3 regions of the Staphylococcus sp. NRL 16/872 genome follow, and region 2 is predicted to be linked to each of the others. Evidence: riboswitches for the same ligand, from Rfam matches in the RefSeq annotation. Region 2 holds a riboswitch; each other region holds the start of a gene.
The links. Region 2 has a riboswitch for thiamine pyrophosphate ahead of tenA (thiaminase II). Riboswitches for the same ligand answer to the same signal wherever they lie in the genome.
Positions count from the first base shown of each region.

Region 1: linked by a shared signal. The riboswitch ahead of MT340_RS08760 (ECF transporter S component) and the one ahead of tenA (thiaminase II) in region 2 are both predicted to bind thiamine pyrophosphate.
Region 3: linked by a shared signal. The riboswitch ahead of MT340_RS00750 (ECF transporter S component) and the one ahead of tenA (thiaminase II) in region 2 are both predicted to bind thiamine pyrophosphate.

Region 1 covers NZ_CP119327.1:1,762,760-1,769,316, forward strand. Annotated here, with positions in the region: gene auxA (lipoteichoic acid stability factor AuxA) at 1-646, opposite strand, end outside; gene graF (glycopeptide resistance-associated protein GraF) at 797-931, shown strand; TPP riboswitch at 1,094-1,194, shown strand; gene MT340_RS08760 (ECF transporter S component) at 1,283-1,858, shown strand; gene MT340_RS08765 (ABC transporter ATP-binding protein) at 1,871-3,274, shown strand; gene MT340_RS08770 (energy-coupling factor transporter transmembrane component T family protein) at 3,267-4,076, shown strand; gene purD (phosphoribosylamine--glycine ligase) at 4,134-5,372, opposite strand; gene purH (bifunctional phosphoribosylaminoimidazolecarboxamide formyltransferase/IMP cyclohydrolase) at 5,406-6,557, opposite strand, start outside.
Region 2 covers NZ_CP119327.1:855,874-862,430, forward strand. Annotated here, with positions in the region: gene murA (UDP-N-acetylglucosamine 1-carboxyvinyltransferase) at 1-425, shown strand, start outside; gene fabZ (3-hydroxyacyl-ACP dehydratase FabZ) at 468-905, shown strand; gene MT340_RS04115 (YwpF-like family protein) at 954-1,397, opposite strand; gene MT340_RS04120 (single-stranded DNA-binding protein) at 1,584-1,982, shown strand; gene MT340_RS04125 (transglycosylase family protein) at 2,349-3,065, shown strand; TPP riboswitch at 3,158-3,259, shown strand; gene tenA (thiaminase II) at 3,341-4,030, shown strand; gene thiD (bifunctional hydroxymethylpyrimidine kinase/phosphomethylpyrimidine kinase) at 4,023-4,844, shown strand; gene thiM (hydroxyethylthiazole kinase) at 4,837-5,628, shown strand; gene thiE (thiamine phosphate synthase) at 5,629-6,267, shown strand; gene yidC (membrane protein insertase YidC) at 6,356-6,557, shown strand, end outside.
Region 3 covers NZ_CP119327.1:156,715-163,271, forward strand. Annotated here, with positions in the region: gene MT340_RS00745 (LuxE/PaaK family acyltransferase) at 1-671, opposite strand, end outside; TPP riboswitch at 742-841, opposite strand; TPP riboswitch at 945-1,044, shown strand; gene MT340_RS00750 (ECF transporter S component) at 1,142-1,714, shown strand; gene MT340_RS00755 (DUF308 domain-containing protein) at 1,858-2,370, shown strand; gene MT340_RS00760 (3M3SH-releasing C-S lyase) at 2,522-3,718, shown strand; gene MT340_RS00765 (Lrp/AsnC family transcriptional regulator) at 3,734-4,144, opposite strand; gene MT340_RS00770 (carboxymuconolactone decarboxylase family protein) at 4,251-4,664, shown strand; gene fmdA (formamidase) at 4,836-6,029, shown strand; gene MT340_RS00780 (FmdB family zinc ribbon protein) at 6,029-6,295, shown strand; gene MT340_RS00785 (LPXTG cell wall anchor domain-containing protein) at 6,356-6,557, opposite strand, start outside.

The DNA of each region.
Region 1 (6,557 bases), 910 kb from region 2:
AGAATAAGAAGTTCCATATAGATGCTTGAGCTAATAGCCACATCACTAAGAAGAAAGTATCTACACTTAAAATATCAATTGGTGCAATTTCATTTGCATCAATTTTGCCGTATAAAGAAATTTGAGTAATTAAATAAGCAATTCCATATGAAACTATAATCCAAAGATAATGATTTTTTCTATTTTCACTATAAAGTTCATCTTTATAAACAATGTACCCTGTATGAATAACAAATGGAATAACGAAAATTATTGCCCAAATTCCATATACTTGCGTCATTAATGTAATTGTAATGAGGAAATATAGAATTCCAATAACTAAAAAGAAAATTGAGATGTCGTAATCGTATTTCGTAGTTCTAAATAATGTATAACCAATCAACATTAAAAGAATACCAAATAGTATAATTATGACTGCACTTATAATAGGAAAGTTGCCTATGAATCTACTCATCACTCTAATTATTTCACTAAAGAATGCATTAAGAAAATCCCATAAATTATGTATCCTTAATTCAGCTTTATTTTTATCTTTTAATTGTTTAATTAAAGGTAAATTAATCAGGATAATGAGACCCGTGAAGAGTGAAACGATACCGATTAAATAACTGTAAATAATCTCGGTGTGTTTCTTAAGAAAAGACATACTGTTCACCTCAAAATTTATTATATATGAAGATTTAAATCTTGTCTTTAATAAAAAAATAAAATACTACTCTAGACCTATATAAGTTTAACCTACTTTTTTATGGGTAAACTATAATTGTAATAATTATTCAACAAGGAGTGTTGTATGATGACAAATGAAGATGCTAAAAAATCAGCAGCTGAAAAAGCAAAAGAAACTGAAGAAAAATTAAAAGAACAAAATGAAGAAAAAACTGATGACCTTGAACAAACAAAACAAGATGTTCAAGATACTTTAGATTAATTTAGCGTTATTACATTTTTACTATCAGTCAATTTTAATTGGCTGGTAGTTTTTATTTTCATCTAATTAATTATTAAATAAACATATTTAATAAGTTCCTTATATTTAAATGCGCCTTGACAATACTTCTTAAAAGTCATACATTTATGTTAAATTAAATATCCAACGCACTAGGGGTGTGTATACTGAGATGAGGAGTATCCTCGAACCCTTTGAACCTGATCTAGTTAAAAGCTAGCGTAGGAAAGTGTCGCTAATATAAATAATTGTTGTATATACATAAAGCATGTTATTTAAATTTACGCACAACTTTCTACGGAGGGTTGTGCGTTTTTTTAGGAGGAAATAATTATGTCAAAAGGTTTAAAGCTATCAGAAATCTTAGTAACAGTACTGATAGCAGTTGTATTTGCAATAATTTATAACTTATGGTGGTTACCATACAACTTTGCTCAAGTAGCAGGGATTCACTTAGAGCAATTAACTTATGGGGTTTGGTTTATGGCTGCTGTAGTAGCATATTTAATCATTCCTAAACCAGGTATCGCTTTAATAGCTGAGTTTGCTGCAGGTGCTGGTGAAACGATTGTAATGGGTAAATTCGATATTCCAACTATCATCTACGCAGTTTTACAAGGTTTAGCATGTGAAATTGTATTTGCTATTTTCAAATATAAATCACGTTCATTAATGGTAGCTGCTTTGGCTGGTTTAGCAACTGCATTAATCTCATTCCCAGTTGATTATTTTTATGGTTATTTAAAAGATGTAGCTGCATGGAACTTAGTATTATTTATTGTTTTCCGTGCAATCAGTGGCATTGTACTTGCAGGAATACTATCATGGTTAATTGTTAAAGCGCTTGATCAAACAGGCGTTACTAAATTATTCCGCCCTGCTTCTCAAAAAGATTACGACAACCTATAAGGGGAAATTATTGTGTTAAGAGTTAAAAATTTACGCCTAAAATACCCAAATGGTAATCGAAAAATATTCGATAACTTAAATATTGAAATTAAAGATAAACAAAAAGTGCTTTTACTAGGTCCCTCAGGATCTGGTAAAAGCACATTGCTTAATGTTTTAAGTGGTATCGTTCCTAATCTCATTGAACTTCCAATGAAGTATGATGAGTTAGAAATTGATTCCCATTCTGGAGTAATCTTTCAAGATCCAGATACACAATTTTGTATGCCTAAGGTATATGAAGAATTAGCATTTGTACTTGAAAATAAACAAGTGCCTCGTCATGAAATGGATCACCAAATTGAAGAGGCTCTTGCTTCAGTAGATTTAAAGGTTACTGAAGATACTTTCGTTAATAACTTGAGTGGCGGTATGAAACAGAAATTAGCAATTGTAGAAACCATTTTACAAGAAGCTAATACCCTTTTTTTAGATGAACCTACTGCCATGTTAGATGTAGATGCTACAGCAGATTTATGGAAAAAATTAATCCATTTGTGGGCAGATCAAACAGTGCTTATTGTAGAACACAAAGTGGAACATATTTGGGAATATGTTGACCGTGTTATTTTAATGAATTACGAAGGTGAAATTATCGCTGATAATACCCCACATTATATTCTTCAAAATTGTGAACCTTTGCTTTCAGAATATGGAGTATGGCACCCTCATGCCTGGGAACACGCCCCCAATTCAAAAGCACTATACCCAGATAAAAATGAAATATTATTAGATTATAAAAATGGGGAAATTATTCGTGGTAAAAAAGAATTGTTTACTGTAGATGACTTAAGTGTTTATCCAGGAGAATGGATTACTATTACTGGTAAAAATGGAGCCGGTAAGACTTCTTTATTAGAATCTATTCTGCAATTAATTAAATACAAAGGACACATGTTCTATCAAGATAAACAATTGAAAAAAATAAAAGATGCTGCTAAACACATGTATTTAGTTTATCAAAACCCTGAACTTCAATTTATCACTAATTCAGTGTATGACGAAATTAATATTCATTATAATCATCTAGACCGTAAAGCTGCAGAGAACGAAACGCAACAGTTATTAAAACTTTTACATTTAGACAATGTTAAAGATCAACATCCTTTTGAATTATCAATGGGCCAAAAGCGTCGTTTAAGTGTAGCAACTGCTTTAAGTTCAAAAGCTGACATCATTTTACTTGATGAACCCACGTTTGGTTTAGATAGTCATAATACATTTCAATTAATAGAGTTATTCCAAGAACGTGTGTCTAATGGTCAAACAATTATCATGGTGACACATGATCCTGAAATCATTCATCGTTATCCAACTCGCCAATTAAATGTTGAAAATGGACGACTTAAAGAGATGGTAGGTGAATGTCATGTTTGAACGCTGGAAAAAACATTATACATTCGTTGATGATGTTAATATCATCACTAAATTATTACTTGGAGTAGCTTTATTCTGCTTTGTTATTTTTGTACATAATTTTGATTATATGATCTATATAACAATATTAATGTTCATTTTTTTACTTGCATTTAATGGTACCGCATTTAAAATTACTGGTTCATTTATATTGGTGTCTTCTTTATTTGCACTATTATCTTCTTTATTTATGATTTTATACGGTGATGGTACACATATGATTTTTAAATGGGGCATTATTCAAATTAGTACTGAAAGTATCGTCAGAGGGATCCACCTATCTTTACGTACAATAACAGTTTCTATGTTTGGGGTTTTAATCGCCTTAACTTCACAAATTGTTATGATTTTTTATAGTTTGATGCAACATTTAAAAGTTAAACCTAAAATTGCTTATGCATTTATGGCTGCGATCAGAATGGTTCCTCTCATTTTCACATCATTTATTCAATTGAGACGTTCGTTAAAAATGCGTTATCAAATGATCGATGCTTCAAATTATAGAGGAATCAAACGTCTAAAACATTTATTAATTCCTATATTAAGTCAAAATATCCGTCGTGCACATCAGCTTTCTGTTGCGATGGAGTCTAAGGGCTTTAAAGATGGTCCAAGAACGTATTATTATAAAGCACCTTTTTCTTATAAAGATATTTTATTTTTATTTTGCTTTGTAGCCATTTTAATAATTGCATTTTACCTTTCACAATACTTACCTATCACTGGGATTACTGATGCTCGTGTATCAGAATATACAGCTTAAAGCAAACAATGAGGGCGTATCAGTCACAATGTGATACGCCCTCATTGTTTAATATTATTATTTCAATGCTTTATTTCCTATGTCGTGACGATAGAATAGATTATCGCTTTCTACTTTTTCCACGTTACTATAAGCTGCTTTTTGCGCTTCTTCAATTGTTGCCCCTTTTCCAACAGCTAATAAAACTCTGCCTCCTGAAGTAACGAAGGCATCATCTTCTTTACGTAAACCACTTACGAAATAATTTTCATTTAATTCGAATCCTGTTACTTTGGCACCTTTCTCATAGCTACTTGGATAGCCTTTAGATGCTAACATCACACCTACGACATAGTCATCTTGCCATTGGAAACGGATAGGTTCTTTACGGTCTAAAGCGACGATTTGAGCCATTAAATCACTTTCTAAACGACTTAATAATACTTGGGCTTCAGGATCGCCAAAACGCGCATTAAATTCTATGACTTTAGGGCCTTCAGATGTTAAAATTGCTCCAATATAAAGCAATCCAAAGTACTCATACCCTTCTGCTTTCATCGCTTTCGCAATAGGTTGAGCAATTTCTTTATCCGTACGTTTTAGAACATCTTCAGAAATATGAGGGACTGGACAATACGCGCCCATGCCACCAGTATTTGGTCCTTCATCGTTATCATAAGCACGTTTATGATCTTGGGCGATACAGTCAAATGGTACTGCATAGTCGCCGTTGATAAAGGTCATTAATGAGAATTCTTCGCCTTCTAAAAATTGCTCAAATACAACTTTGCCTTGTTCTTCTGGATATAGGGTTTTGACCGCTTCAATCGCATCTTCACGTGTTTCAGCGATAATGACGCCTTTACCAGCTGCCAAACCATCTTTTTTAGCTACAATTGGCAACTCGCATTGATTTACATAATCAAGCGCCTCAGTTTTAGAATTCACTTCTTTATAATCCGCAGTTGGAATATTGTATTTTTCCATTAATTGCTTAGCAAATAATTTTGAACCTTCTATTTGTGCTGCTTCTTTATTCGGGCCAAACACTTTAACATTCGCTTGACACAATCGATCAGATAAACCATCAATTAGCGGTTGTTCAGGACCGATAACTACCCATTCAACATTATTTTCCTTTACAAACTTTAAAATAGCTTTATGATCATTTTCAGCAATTTCAGTATGTGTTTCTGCCATATGCTCCATAGCATCATTGCCTGGAATAGCAAATAACTGTTGAATCAATGGCGATTGATGTAATTTAGAAACTAAAGCGTGTTCACGTCCACCTGCACCTATAACTAAAACATTCATCTAACTAGTCCCTCCATCCCTTTCAATATTTTATTAGTGTTTAAAGTGACGCATACCTGTCATTACCATAGTAATGCCATATTTATTAGCCATATCGATTGAATCTTGGTCTTTAATTGAACCACCAGGTTGAATAATCGCTTTTATACCATGTTTAGCTGCGAGCTCCACAGTATCATCCATTGGGAAGAATCCGTCAGAAATCAACGCAACGTTATCATTGATTTCAATTGCACGTTCTAAGGCTATTTTCGCAGAGCCTACACGATTCATTTGTCCAGCGCCGATACCTACCGTTTGTTTCGCATTACTTAAGATAACCGCATTACTTTTTACAGATGGAATCACTTTCCAACCAAGTAACATTGCTTCCCATTGAGCATCTGTTGGTTTCGTTTCAGTCATTACTTTCATATCTTCTTTAGAAACTTCATAGTTATCTTTATCTTGAACTAAGTAACCGCCTGACACTGATACAAATTCCTCTTCTCTATTATCAATTGTCATATCAATTTCTAATAAACGGATATTTTTCTTTTTAGTTAAAATGTCTAACGCTTCATCAGTAAATCTTGGTGCGATAACTACTTCTAAAAAGATAGCATGCAACGTTTCAGCGAGTTCAGCCGTTACCGTTCTGTTTATAGCAACGATGCCACCAAAGATAGATTGATTATCCGCATCATACGCATTTTTGAATGCCTCTTCAATTGAGTTGCCTATACCCACGCCACAAGGATTCATATGTTTCACTGCTACAGCTGCTGGTTCATTAAATTTCTTCACTAAAGATAATGCTGAATCAGCATCTTTAATATTGTTGTAGCTTAATGCTTTACCGTGTAATTGCTTAGCACCTGCAATGGTATGTTTGCTTGTAGATGTGCGAACAAAGCGTGCTGATTGTTGTGGATTCTCTCCATAACGTAATTGTTCGCTATCTCCCTTGAAGAAACTTACAATTGCATGGTCATACTCGTTTGTATGCGCAAATACTTTAATCATTAATTCTTTACGAAACGCTTCATCTAGGCGATCAGACTTAACTCGTTCAATCACTTCATTATAATCTGCAGGATGCACGATTGTAGTCACGTGTTTAAAGTTTTTCGCTGCCGCACGTAACATTGTTGGACCGCCAATATCTATATTTTCAATGGCATCCGCTTCAGTTACATCTGGGTT
Region 2 (6,557 bases):
AAGACGGTGTACGTGTCACTGCTGAGGGTGAATTAAAACCAGTAGATGTTAAAACATTACCTCATCCTGGTTTTCCAACTGATATGCAATCTCAAATGATGGCTTTATTATTAACAGCTGAAGGTCATAAAGTGATTACCGAAACTGTCTTTGAAAATAGATTTATGCATGTTGCAGAATTTAGACGTATGAACGCTAATATTACTGTAGAGGGTAGAAGTGCTAAAATTGCTGGTAAGAGCCAATTACAAGGTGCTCAAGTTAAAGCAACTGACTTAAGAGCTGCAGCTGCGTTGATTTTAGCAGGCTTAGTAGCGGATGGTACGACTCAAGTGACAGAATTAAAACATTTAGATCGTGGCTATGTTAATTTCCATGAAAAATTAAAATCACTTGGTGCAGATATTGAACGTATCAATGACTAATTTTGACATCAAATGATAAATTATTGCTGGAGGTAGTTTCAAATGGAAACAATTTTTGATTACAATCAAATTAAACAAATTATCCCACACAGACAACCATTTTTATTAATTGACCGAGTGGTTGAATATGAAGAAGGTAAACGTTGTGTAGGTTTAAAACAAGTTTCAGGGAATGAACCATTTTTCCAAGGACATTTTCCAGATTACGCTGTAATGCCTGGTGTATTAATTACTGAAGCGTTAGCTCAAACAGGCGCAGTAGCTATGCTTAATAGCGAAGAGAATAAAGGTAAAATTGCTTTATTTGCTGGAATTGATAAATGTCGTTTTAAAAAACAAGTGACACCTGGGGATACTTTGTTATTAGAAGTTGAAATTACTAAAATTAAAGGTCCAATTGGTAAAGGTACGGCTAAAGCTACCGTTGATGGTCAACTTGCTTGTAGTTGTGAACTTACATTTGCAATCCAAGACGCATAATCGTAAAAAAGCACTCTTGATAGTTAATACTATCATAGAGTGCTTTTATTATTCTCGTTCAAATTTTTCTTCTTTTAGTTTAGGTTTAGATTGCATCATACGATTAAATGTAATTTTCAATTCTTCTCCTGATAAACCTTCATCCACTAATTGTTCTAATAAACTTTCGGCATATACTTGACGTAACGTATAAATATGACATTCAAATACGATAGACATTGTGGTATCGAAAGAAACTAAACTTTTGATGGTAGCGTCGAATAAAGCTGGATCATTGGACGGTCTAGTAATAACCACACGAATATCTAATAATGTTTGATCATTATAGTATTTTTTCATAGCTTCATAATGGGCATTTGAAATAACTACTTCTAATAACCAACCTGTTCCACTACTTTCTTTGTTAATAATAACGCCATCTTTTAATTCAAATTCAGTAATTCCACCATTTTCATTCACAATTTGAAAACGCACCGCTTTAAAAGTCTTCACTTAATCACATCCTAAAAATTTTGAAAATATGCAATAAATTAGAAATTATTTAATTAGTCATTTAATTTTTAACTATTTTCTTTAAATATAACAAATTTTGATTATAAATAGTAAATTTTTATTGAAAAATGGTGTTTTGACGTATACCTAAAATGTCATTAATATAAATTTAGAAGGAGGTGACACATGCTAAATAAGATAGTAATTGTAGGTCGTATGACTAAAGATGCTCAAATCTATGAAAAGGAAGAGGTGAAAATTGCTACCTTTAGCGTTGCAACTGAACGTAATTACAAAGACGATAATAATGAAATTGTTTGTGACTATATTTTTTGTAAAGCTTTTGGCAAAACAGCAACGAATATCGAAAAATATACTAGTCAAGGTTCATTAGTAGGTATCACTGGCCAGATGCGTTCACGCAAGTATGAAAAAGAAGGGCAAACGCATTTTGTAACAGAATTATATGTAGAAACTATAAAATTTATGTCCCCACAATCTAAAAATAACGAAATTCTCTCAAATAGCTCGTTTATTGAAGACACTTATCCCCTAGATAATCTAGACATTATTAATATTAATTAAATTCAAATCAACTCTCTAAACTTTAACTCCAATCTTTTCTATTTTATATATAACATCTTTCAATTATACTCAGAATCTCTCTTTATTGATTTCGATTAATAGGGAGAGGTTCTTAATTTTTGCGATAATTGTTTGAAAAATTTCAGTTTTATTACATACATAATAATCTAACGTATATTCTTCAAAACTGGCATGAAAGAACTGTAAACGAATTTTTAATTAATTTAAGAACGATTTTAATGTAATTCCTATGTAAAAAAGATACTTTCTTTTTTATTTGGCTGTAACTTGCGCTTGCTCTTCAGATGTTACAGTAGGGTTTGTAAATTAATTGATTAAGAAAAAATATTGGAGGGCATATACACTATGAAAAAGACTATTATTGCTTCAACATTAGCAGTAGGCCTAGGAGTAGCAGCTGGAAATGCGGGTCATGCAGATGCAAGTGAATCTCAAATCAATAAAGCTGAATTAGCACAACTAGCTCAATCAAATGATCAATCATTAAACAATAGCCCTATTCAACAAGGTGCTTATAATATGACATTTGATTATAATGGCTTCACTTACCACTTTGAATCAGATGGTAGTAATTGGAGTTGGGACTACAATCAATCAGGTCAAACTGGTCAATCTTCACAAGCAACACAACAACAAGGTGTAAGCCAACAAGCTTCAACTTCTAATAATCAAAGTTCAGGTAAAGTGGTAACTTCACAAACACAAACTAGTCAACAACAACCAACTCAAACTCAACAAGCACCACAAACAAATCAATCTCAACAACCACAACAAGCATCAACAAGTAACAATACAACAAATACAGCTTCAAGTGGTTCTTCAGTACATGTAAACGAACATTTACAACAAATCGCACAACGTGAATCTCGTGGTGATATTCATGCTGTCAACCCAAGTTCTGGTGCAGCAGGTAAATATCAATTCTTACAATCTACATGGGATACAGTAGCACCTGATGAATATAAAGGTGTATCACCAGCTCAAGCACCTGAAAGTGTTCAAGATGCTACAGCTGTAAAATTATATAATACTGAAGGCCCATCACATTGGGTAACTGCTTAAATTTGAAACAGCCGGAATATTTCCATTAATGAAATATTCCGGCTTTTTAATTGAAAAATGAATATCTGTTTGATAATGTAAAATTAATAAAATAAAACTACTAGGGGAGCCAACCACAATGGCTGAGATGAATGTTCAGACCCTTATAACCTGATTTGGTTAGTACCAACGTAGGAAAGTAGTTATGTAATTTTACATGCTTTTTAAAGGATGACTACATTTCTGCGTTGCTAGGTGGGAATGTAGTTTTTTTATATATTTAAGGAGGAATTATGATGAGCTTTTCAACTGAATTAAAAGAAGCATCACAACCAATTATTGAACAAATTTATAACGATGGATTTATTCAAGATTTATTAAAAGGACAATTATCTAAACAAGCTGTGCGTCAATATTTACGTGCAGATGCTTCATATTTAAAAGAATTTACTAATTTATACGCATTATTAATTCCTAAAGCGCCTACAATGACTGATGTAAAATTTTTAGTAGAACAAATTGAATTTATGTTAGACGGTGAAGTAGAAGCACATGAAATTTTAGCAGACTTTATTAATGAACCATACGAAGAAATTGTACGTGAAAAAGTTTGGCCACCAAGTGGAGATCATTACATCAAACATATGTATTACCATGCTTATGCTCATGAAAATGCTGCATATACAATTGCTGCAATGGCACCATGTCCATATGTCTATGAAGTCATAGCTAAAATGGCATTAGAAGACCAAAATTTAAATAGAGATGTCATTACTGCAAAATGGTTTGATTTTTATAGTACAGAAATGCGTCCATTAATTGAGGTGTTTGATCGCATGTTAGATGAACTAACAGAAAATTGTAGCGACCAAGAAAAAAATGATATTAAAGAAAGCTTCTTACAAAGTACAATTCATGAACGCAATTTCTTTAATATGGCATACATCGATGAAAAATGGAATTTCGGAGGAAAAGAACATGAATAAACCAAAAATTGCATTAACTATAGCAGGCACTGATCCATCAGGTGGTGCTGGTGTAATGGCAGATTTAAAATCATTCCATGCTTGTGGTGTCTATGGTATGGCTGCAATCACTAGCATTGTGGCTCAAAACACTAAAGGCGTTCAACATATTCATAATTTAGAGACTAGTTGGGTTAAAGAACAACTTGATAGCGTATTCGATGATGAATTACCACAAGCAATTAAAACAGGTATGATTGCTACGCACGAGACAATGGAACTTGTACAAGAATATTTAAAAAAACATTCTGATATTCCATACGTTATTGATCCTGTTATGTTAGCTAAAAGTGGTGACTCTCTAATGGATGATGCGACTAAAAAACATTTACAAAGTACGTTATTACCACTAGCTGATGTTGTAACTCCTAATATACCTGAAGCAGAAGAAATTACAGGTCTGAAAATCGATACTGAAGAAAGTATTCGTAAAGCAGGACACATCTTTATTAATGAAATTGGTAGTAAAGGCGTAGTGATTAAAGGTGGACATTCAGCTGATTTAAATAACGCTAAAGACTTCCTATTTACTAAAGACGACGTTTATACATTTGAAAATAAACGCTTTGATACGCCACACACGCATGGTACTGGTTGTACATTTTCAGCAGTAATAACAGCAGAACTTGCTAAAGGCAAATCAATTTATGAAGCGGTTAAAAAAGCTAAAGAATTTATTTCATTAAGTATTGAATATACACCTGAGATTGGCCAAGGTCGTGGACCAGTTAACCACTTTGCATATATGAAGAAAGTAGGATTAGATGATGAATAATTTAGAGAAATTAAGAAATGAAAATCCATTAGTTGTTTGTTATACCAATGATGTCGTTAAAAACTTTACTGCAAATGGTTTATTAAGTATTGGAGCAAGCCCAGCAATGAGTGAAGCACCTGAAGAGGCAGAAGAGTTTTATAAAGTGGCAGGCGCCTTATTAATAAATATTGGCACGTTAACTAAAGCCAACGAAGAAGATATTTTAAAAATTGGTAAAATCGCAAATCAACAAGGTACGCCGATTGTTTTTGATCCAGTAGCGGTTGGGGCTTCAACATATCGCAAACAATTTTGTCAAAAATTCTTATCTGAAGTTGAAGTGTCAGTGATTAAAGGTAATGCTTCAGAAATTTTAACATTAGTTGATCCAAATACAACGATGAAAGGCACAGATGGAGATGCTAATCTAGATGCTGTTACAATCGCTAAAAAAGCATATGAGAAGCTAAATACAGCCATTGTATTGACAGGTAAAGAAGATGTTATTGTCCAAGATAACAAAGTAGTTCAGTTATCAAATGGTTCATCGCTTTTAGCGAAGATTACTGGAGCTGGTTGTTTATTAGGTGGTTTAGTAGCAAGTTTCTTATTCAGAGAAACACACCCATCATTGCAAGTCCTTGAAGAAGCGGTAAGTTTCTATAATATTGCTGCTGAAATTGCTGAAAAGGATGAACAAGTTAAAGGACCAGGCACATTCCTATCTCATTTATTAGATGAAATGTTTCAATTAGAATATTCAACTTATGAACAACACGTCAAACGCTTAGAGGTGGAATAAATGTTTAAAGCGAGCGATTTAAATGTGTACTTTATATGTGGAACACAAGACGTTCCAGAAGGTAATGATATTCAAACTATTTTAAAAGAGGCACTTGAAGCAGGAATTACTTTATTTCAATTTCGTGAAAAGGGGCCAAAAGCTCTAGTAGGCGAAGATAAAGTGAAGTTAGCACAGCAATTACAAGCACTATGTCGTGATTATAATGTACCATTCTTAGTTAACGATGATGTTGATTTAGCAGAACAAATTGATGCTGATGGCATACATGTTGGCCAGGATGATGCTACAGTTGTTACTTTCGCTCAACGGTTTAATGAAAAGATTATTGGCTTAAGCGTAGGGAACGAGGAAGAATACAATCATTCAGATTTAACTCACGTCGATTATATTGGCGTAGGTCCTATGTACGCTACACCGTCTAAAGCAGATGCAAGTGAGCCTGTGGGTCCAGAGATGATCAAAACATTAAAAGAGATGAATCCTTCGTTACCTATGGTAGCTATAGGTGGTATTACTGAAGATAACGTAGGCCAAATAGCAGAAGCGGGAGCAGATGGTATTTCTGTTATTTCAGCAATTGCTAGAAGTCATAATATTGACAAGACTGTTACCAAATTTCAGAGTTATTTCAAATAAATATTAGTTTTTTTCTTTTTTTGTTTTCTAGTACACTCTGATTATGATAAAATAAGCCCTATGTGAATATATCAATAGAGGTGTAAAAATGAAGAAGAAAGCGTTACTACCTTTGTTATTAGGGGTAATGGTCTTTTTAGCTGGATGTGATTATTCTAAATCTAGTAATAGAGATGGATTTTTCTATAACACATTCGTAGAACCAATGTCTAAAGTATTACATTGGTTAGGCCATTCAGTATTTAATGATGATTATGGTATTGCCATCATCGTGTTAGTATTAATTATCC
Region 3 (6,557 bases), 700 kb from region 2:
TTGTAACCTCCAGTATCTAATATGCGACTGCCTTTAGGTAATTTAAAAGATAGATTATGATCTTCTAGATATTCAATTAAATGAACAATACTATAACTTGCACCAAGTAAAGAAAATGGTGTTTCATTTGTTTCAGATCGTCGTAAAGCTTGAATAAGTTCTGTGTATTGAATACCGTTATTATCTATATAAGTAGCACTATCCTTCGTTCCAAATGTGGACTTTGCTACTTCAAGGTAATGCGCTAATGAAGAGTTTGGTAATGCTTTAGGAGTAGGAAATAATATCGCCATCTCAATCTCACTGTAATCTGGAAGAAACATTTTTTTGAAAAAAGATGTCATAGCTAAATCGTAAACATCTAAATCTTTATGATAATTTTTACCTTTAATTCCGCTTGTAGTACCACTAGTCATATAGATAAATTGTGTCTCTTCAATCGGTACAGCACTAAATGTCGCATGTTTGAAAGCATTAATTGGTACAGCCGGAATATCTTTCCAATCGTTAATTGTTTGAGGTGTTTTACCTTGAGATAAACAAAATTTTTGATAATCACGGTTTTCGTTATATTGAAATTCAAATAGCTTTAAAGCAACTGTCGGGAAATCATCTGAGCTTCCATATTCAATAAATTGATAAATATACTGTTTTATTTGTTCAAAGTTCATTTATATCTACTCCTTTATTAAAAAAGCAGGAATGCACTACATAAGTGCTTCCTGCTTGAGTAGAAATAATAATTATCTACAATCACTTTCCTTCGTTGGTATTAACCATATCAGGTTCGATGGTTGAAGTTAGCAACTTCTCTCAGCAAAAAGCACCCATAGTGACGACCTTTATTATTTATTATTAATTCTATTATATTAAAACATTAATTGAATGGCAAAATTAAATTTTGACAAAAAAATAAAAGAAATCTATATTTAAATTATAGTAGATATAAGTACTAGGGGTGTTTTAAAAACTGAGATGGAGTAATCCAAACCCTTTGAACCTGAACTAGTTAGCACTAGCGTAGGGAAGTGTATATCACATCTAGGATACATATATACTTTTACAGTTACGCAAACTATCTAGTTAGATATGTTTGTTTTTTTATGTACTTTTCTACTCAATTCATAAAAGGAGTTAGAAAATGAAAAAATTAAATTTATCAGATATTTTGGTTACTGTTTTAATTAGTTTTATCTTCGGTTTAGTATATAAAGGAGTAGGCTTAACGGTAGCAGCATTGAAACCATTGGGTCTTCATCTAGATCAAATTGCTTATGGACTATGGTTTATAGCAGCGATTGTTGCATTCTTAATAATACGTAAACCAGGTGTAGCTTTATTAGCAGAACTAGCTGCAGGTTCTGGAGAGACTATTTTATCAGGAGATATAAATATGTCTATTTTACTCCACAGTTTAGCGCAAGGTTTAGCTTGTGAAATTATATTTTTAATATTTAAATATAAATCAACTAAACTGGCTGTAACTATGTTAGCAGGCGCTACGGCTGGAATTTTTACTATTCCTATAGATTGGATATTTAACTATTTAGGAAATATGGCAATGTGGAATATTATCTTACTTTACTCAATCAGAATAGTTAGTGGAACATTACTTTCGGGAGCATTAGGCTATTATATTGTGAAAGCTTTAGAAAAAACAGGCGTAACAAAACTATATCATAGCGCCTCAAAAGAAGATTTTGATGAATTATAAACTATTTTTTATAGGTTTTTTCTAGAAAATGTTACTTTAGCAACGATGTCGTTCATGTGAAAGATATGATTAGGTAGAATTATTGTGCTTTCCAATTTGTTCTATTATACTGAGTAAAAAATTATGTAGAGAGAAGGAATTTTTTGGCACAAAACAACGACAAATTAAAATGGTCAAGTTTAATTATGGGCACGTTACTCCTCATAGTAGCGATTATTATATTTAGCTATCCCGTGAAGAACTTTTATACATTAACATGGCTAATCGGTTTATTCATTTTCATTAATGGTATCATCCAGCTCTTATTCCGACGTGCAACGAAAGCATTAGCAGGAGGCAGTTCAGGACTAATCATCCTCATTGGTATTATTGATATTATTTTTGGATTATTAGTAGTCTTTAACGTAGGCGCCAGTTCTGAATTCTTTGTCTTCATGTTCGCGGCATGGTTTATTGTAAGTTCAATCATTGGTTTATTTACAATTTCTCATCAAAATCGCTTAAGATTTTTATCAATTATTGTAAACATTCTAGGTATTATTTTAGGAATTATTTTATTATTTAACCCAATGATGGGCATGATCTTCGTATCATTAATGATTGCCGTCACATTTGCAGTATTAGGCATCACATATATTATTGATGGTCTAGCTTAATTAATTCTAGAAAGCTATTTTCTCAGTACTTGAGGGAATAGCTTTTTTATTTTAAATAAGTGCTGTAATGCTCTTAATTTTTATAAATGAATTTAAAAATAATAAGTATTAAAATGATATTTAAGTAAAACAAATTTCAGGAGGAAGTACTTTGACTTACAATTTTGATGAAATTATAGAACGTCGTTATACCAATGCGATGAATGTGGAAGGTTACAAAGGCTATTTATTTGGAGATACTGATGTATCAGATATAGAAAATAATGATGAATTAATTCGCATGTGGGTTGAAGATATGGACTTCGCAACACCAGATGTAGTTTTAGATGCTATACGTGACAGACTCGATAAAAAAATTCTAGGATATACCAATATATTTGGCTCAGACTATTATGAAGCTTTTGTTTCATGGACTGAACGACGTTTTGGGTATTCTTTTCCTCAAGAACAACTCGTCTTCTCTCACGGTATTGTGGCCGGCATCATAGAATTAGTAAGTTATATTTGCGACGAGGAGGACAAAGCACTAATCCTTACACCAAGTTATGGCCCATTTAAAATGGCATGCGACAGAAATAAAGTTTCAACTGTTTATTCACCACTCATTAATAAAGACGGTTATTACGAAATTGACTTTGAAGATGTCCGTAAAAAAGTAGAAACAGAAAATATAAAACTATGTATCTTCGCTAACCCACATAACCCAACAGGTAGAGTGTGGTCAGAAGAGGAATTAAAACAATTTGGAGAAATTATGCAAGACAATGATGTGTGGGTCATTTCAGATGAAATTCACTGTGACATTAAACGTGCTGGCCAAACGCACGTGCCGTTTGCTAAAGCAATGCCAGAGTACGATAAGATCATCACAACAATGTCTCAAAGTAAAGCTTTCAACATTGCTGGCCTCATGTTCTCAAATATTATCATTCCTAATAGACGATTATTAAAGACATGGAAGTTACGTCACTTTAGTTCAGAGAATCCATTAAGCATTGTCGCGACCCAAGCTGCTTATGAAAAGGGCGAAGACTGGTTAGCCGCAATGAATGACTATTTAGATGACAATTTTAAATATTTAGCAGAATTCTTGGACAATGAACTTCCACATGCAAAATTTAAAATACCAGAAGCAACTTACCTAGCGTGGGTAGATTTAAGCTATTACATCAACCAAAAAGAAATCGACGAACCAATAGCTAAATACTTTATCAAACATGCAGGCGTCATCATTGAAGGAGAAGAACAATTTGTTCATAATGCAGAAGGCCATGTCAGAATTAATATCGCCATCCCACGAGAAATCATGAAAAAAGGCTTAAATAAAATCAAAGAAGCATTAGTATAATTTTAAATTAGTGAATTACACTACCTTTGAAAAAATAAAATGCGTCTTACTATGCCCATATTTCTGCAGAGAATCTATAAAGTTCTCTGCTTTTTTCATGTCTTTAAAACGTGCTTTAAACATAAAACAACTGTCACCTGAAATTCTATAACAAAATGCAACATTCTCTTGTTCAGAAATATAATTCTTAAAGTCTTTGTATAAATTATTTTTAATAGTAAGTTCTATAATTGCTTCAATATCATAGCCCAATAAACTGTAATCAATGTTGATTGTATAATTTTTGATAATGCCAGAATCAATTAATTTGTGAATACGCTCTCTCGTTGAAGGAACGGATAGATTCACTTTTTGACTTAGTTCACTAAGCGATAATTTACTATTTTCTTTTAGTATATTTAATAAATTTATATTTGTATAGTCCATGAGCGTAACCTCCTAAAATAGTGAAAGTAATATGATGTAATTCCATATAAATATTAAGTTCAAACTTTGATATAAGCAATAAAATATATTCAAAGGAGGTAAGATCATGCCGATTATCAATTATACGAAAGTTGGAAATACACCTTTTCAGAAATTATTAGGCCATCAACCAGAATTGATGTCTTCATGGACTCAACTCAGTGATTTATTAGAAAATGATGGTACTTTAAGTAAAGAACTGAAAGAAGAAATAAGAAGAATGTTAGCACAGAAAAACGGTTGCCAATACTGTAAAGCAAAAGGTAAACCTACCGGCAGTCTAAAAGATGAAAAATCGACCATTTGTATTGGCTTTACCGAAGTATTTATTAAAATGGGAGATCAAATTCCAGATAATATTATTCAGGTGCTTAAAGAAGGATTAACAGACCAAGAAATAGTGGAGCTTGTAGCATTTATTACATTTACTAATGCTCAACAAAATTTTGGTGCAATTATGAATTTGGAACCAATTGAATAACATTAAAACTTATCTTTACCCGTTTTGAGTAAAGATAAGTTTTTTTAATATTTAGGAATTTTAAATTGTACAATTACTCTAATTTTGGGGATTTATATGCTATGATTTAGGAAACAAAATATTCAGTCATAATCAATTTTTATAACTTTATTAAACAAGGGGGTTAGGCCTATGCCTAAAAAGTTATTTAGTATTGATTTGAACAAGACAATGGACCAACAAGCACATCCTGGACATAACCGCTGGCATCCAGATATTCCTGCAGCATTTTCAGTGGATCCGGGAGAATCATTCAGAATGGAATGTTTAGATTGGACAGACGGCCAAATTAGTAACAACGATGACCCGGGTGACATTAAAAATGTGAACTTAAATCGTGTGCATGTATTAAGTGGACCAGTTCACGTTAATGGTGTTAAACCAGGCGACTTACTTGTAGTGGATATTTTAGATATTGGAATTTTTGACGAGCATCAATGGGGGTTCAATGGTATCTTTGATAAAACAAACGGCGGTAGCTTTTTAGTTGATCATTATCCGAATGCTCAGAAATCAATTTGGGACTTTAATGGCATTTACGCAACAAGTCGTCACGTTCCAGGCGTTGAATTTATTGGTTTAATTCACCCAGGACTGATTGGCGTAGCGCCAACTCAAGAAATGTTAGATGAATGGAATCGCCGTGAAAAAGAATTAGTTGATACGGATCCAAATCGTCAACCTGTGTTAGCTAACTTACCTGACACAGACGCTGTAGTTGCTGGGACATTAACTGGTAAAGATTTCGACAGAGTAGCTAAAGAAGGTGCACGTACTGTCCCTCCTCGTGAAAATGGTGGTAACTGTGACATTAAAAACTTATCTAAAGGCTCTCGCATTTACTTTCCTGTCTTTGTCGATGGCGCAAAATTATCAGTAGGAGATTTACACTTCTCACAAGGTGATGGGGAAATTACATTCTGTGGCGGTATTGAAATGCCAGGTTGGATTGAACTACGCGTTAACGTGATTAAAAATGGTATGGAAAAATATCATATTAAGAAAAATCCTGCATTCAAACCAAGTCCAGTTATGCCAAACTATACAGATTACATAGTATTTGAAGGTATTTCTGTAAACGAATTTAGTGGCAAACAAACGTACCTTGATGCTAATACAGCTTATAGAAATGCAGTATTAAATGCTATCGAATTCTTAAAAACACGTGGTTTTACTGGAGAACAAGCGTATATGCTTTTAGGCACAGCGCCAGTTCAAGGCACAGTTGCTGGTATCGTAGACGTTCCAAACGCATGTTGTACGATTGCTATTCCAAGAGAAATCTTCAAAGAAGATATTATTCCAAACTTGGAGCCAGACAAATAATGCCTAACTACACATACAACTGTACAAATTGCGGAGAATTCACTCTCCGCCAATCTATGAACGTTCAACACGATACAGCTAAATGTCCAACTTGCGATGCTGAATCCATTCGCGTATTCAACAGTTTTCAGACTTATAGAATGGACGGAAAATTAAAAAAACGTATCGAACGAGGACAAGAACCACGATTAGTAAAAAGAGATCAACTACCACAAATAAAACCTAAAGCAAACCGAACAGCAAGACCATGGATGGCAGGCCATTAACAACAACTAAAGTTTAGACCCCCAGCACTCTAAACGAGTCTGGGGGTTTTACTATAATAATTATTTTGTAGTAGATTTTTTACGGAATACTAAGAATGAACCTACTGCTAATAATACAGTTGCGAGAGTTGTTACTAATCCACTATTTGAAGTTTCGCCAGTTTCTGGTAAAGCTTTAGTTGGTGTAGTTTGGCTAGTTGAATGATTAGCGTTTTGAGAAGTGGTAGTTGAGTTATCTTGTGATGATTGAGCATTAGAAGTA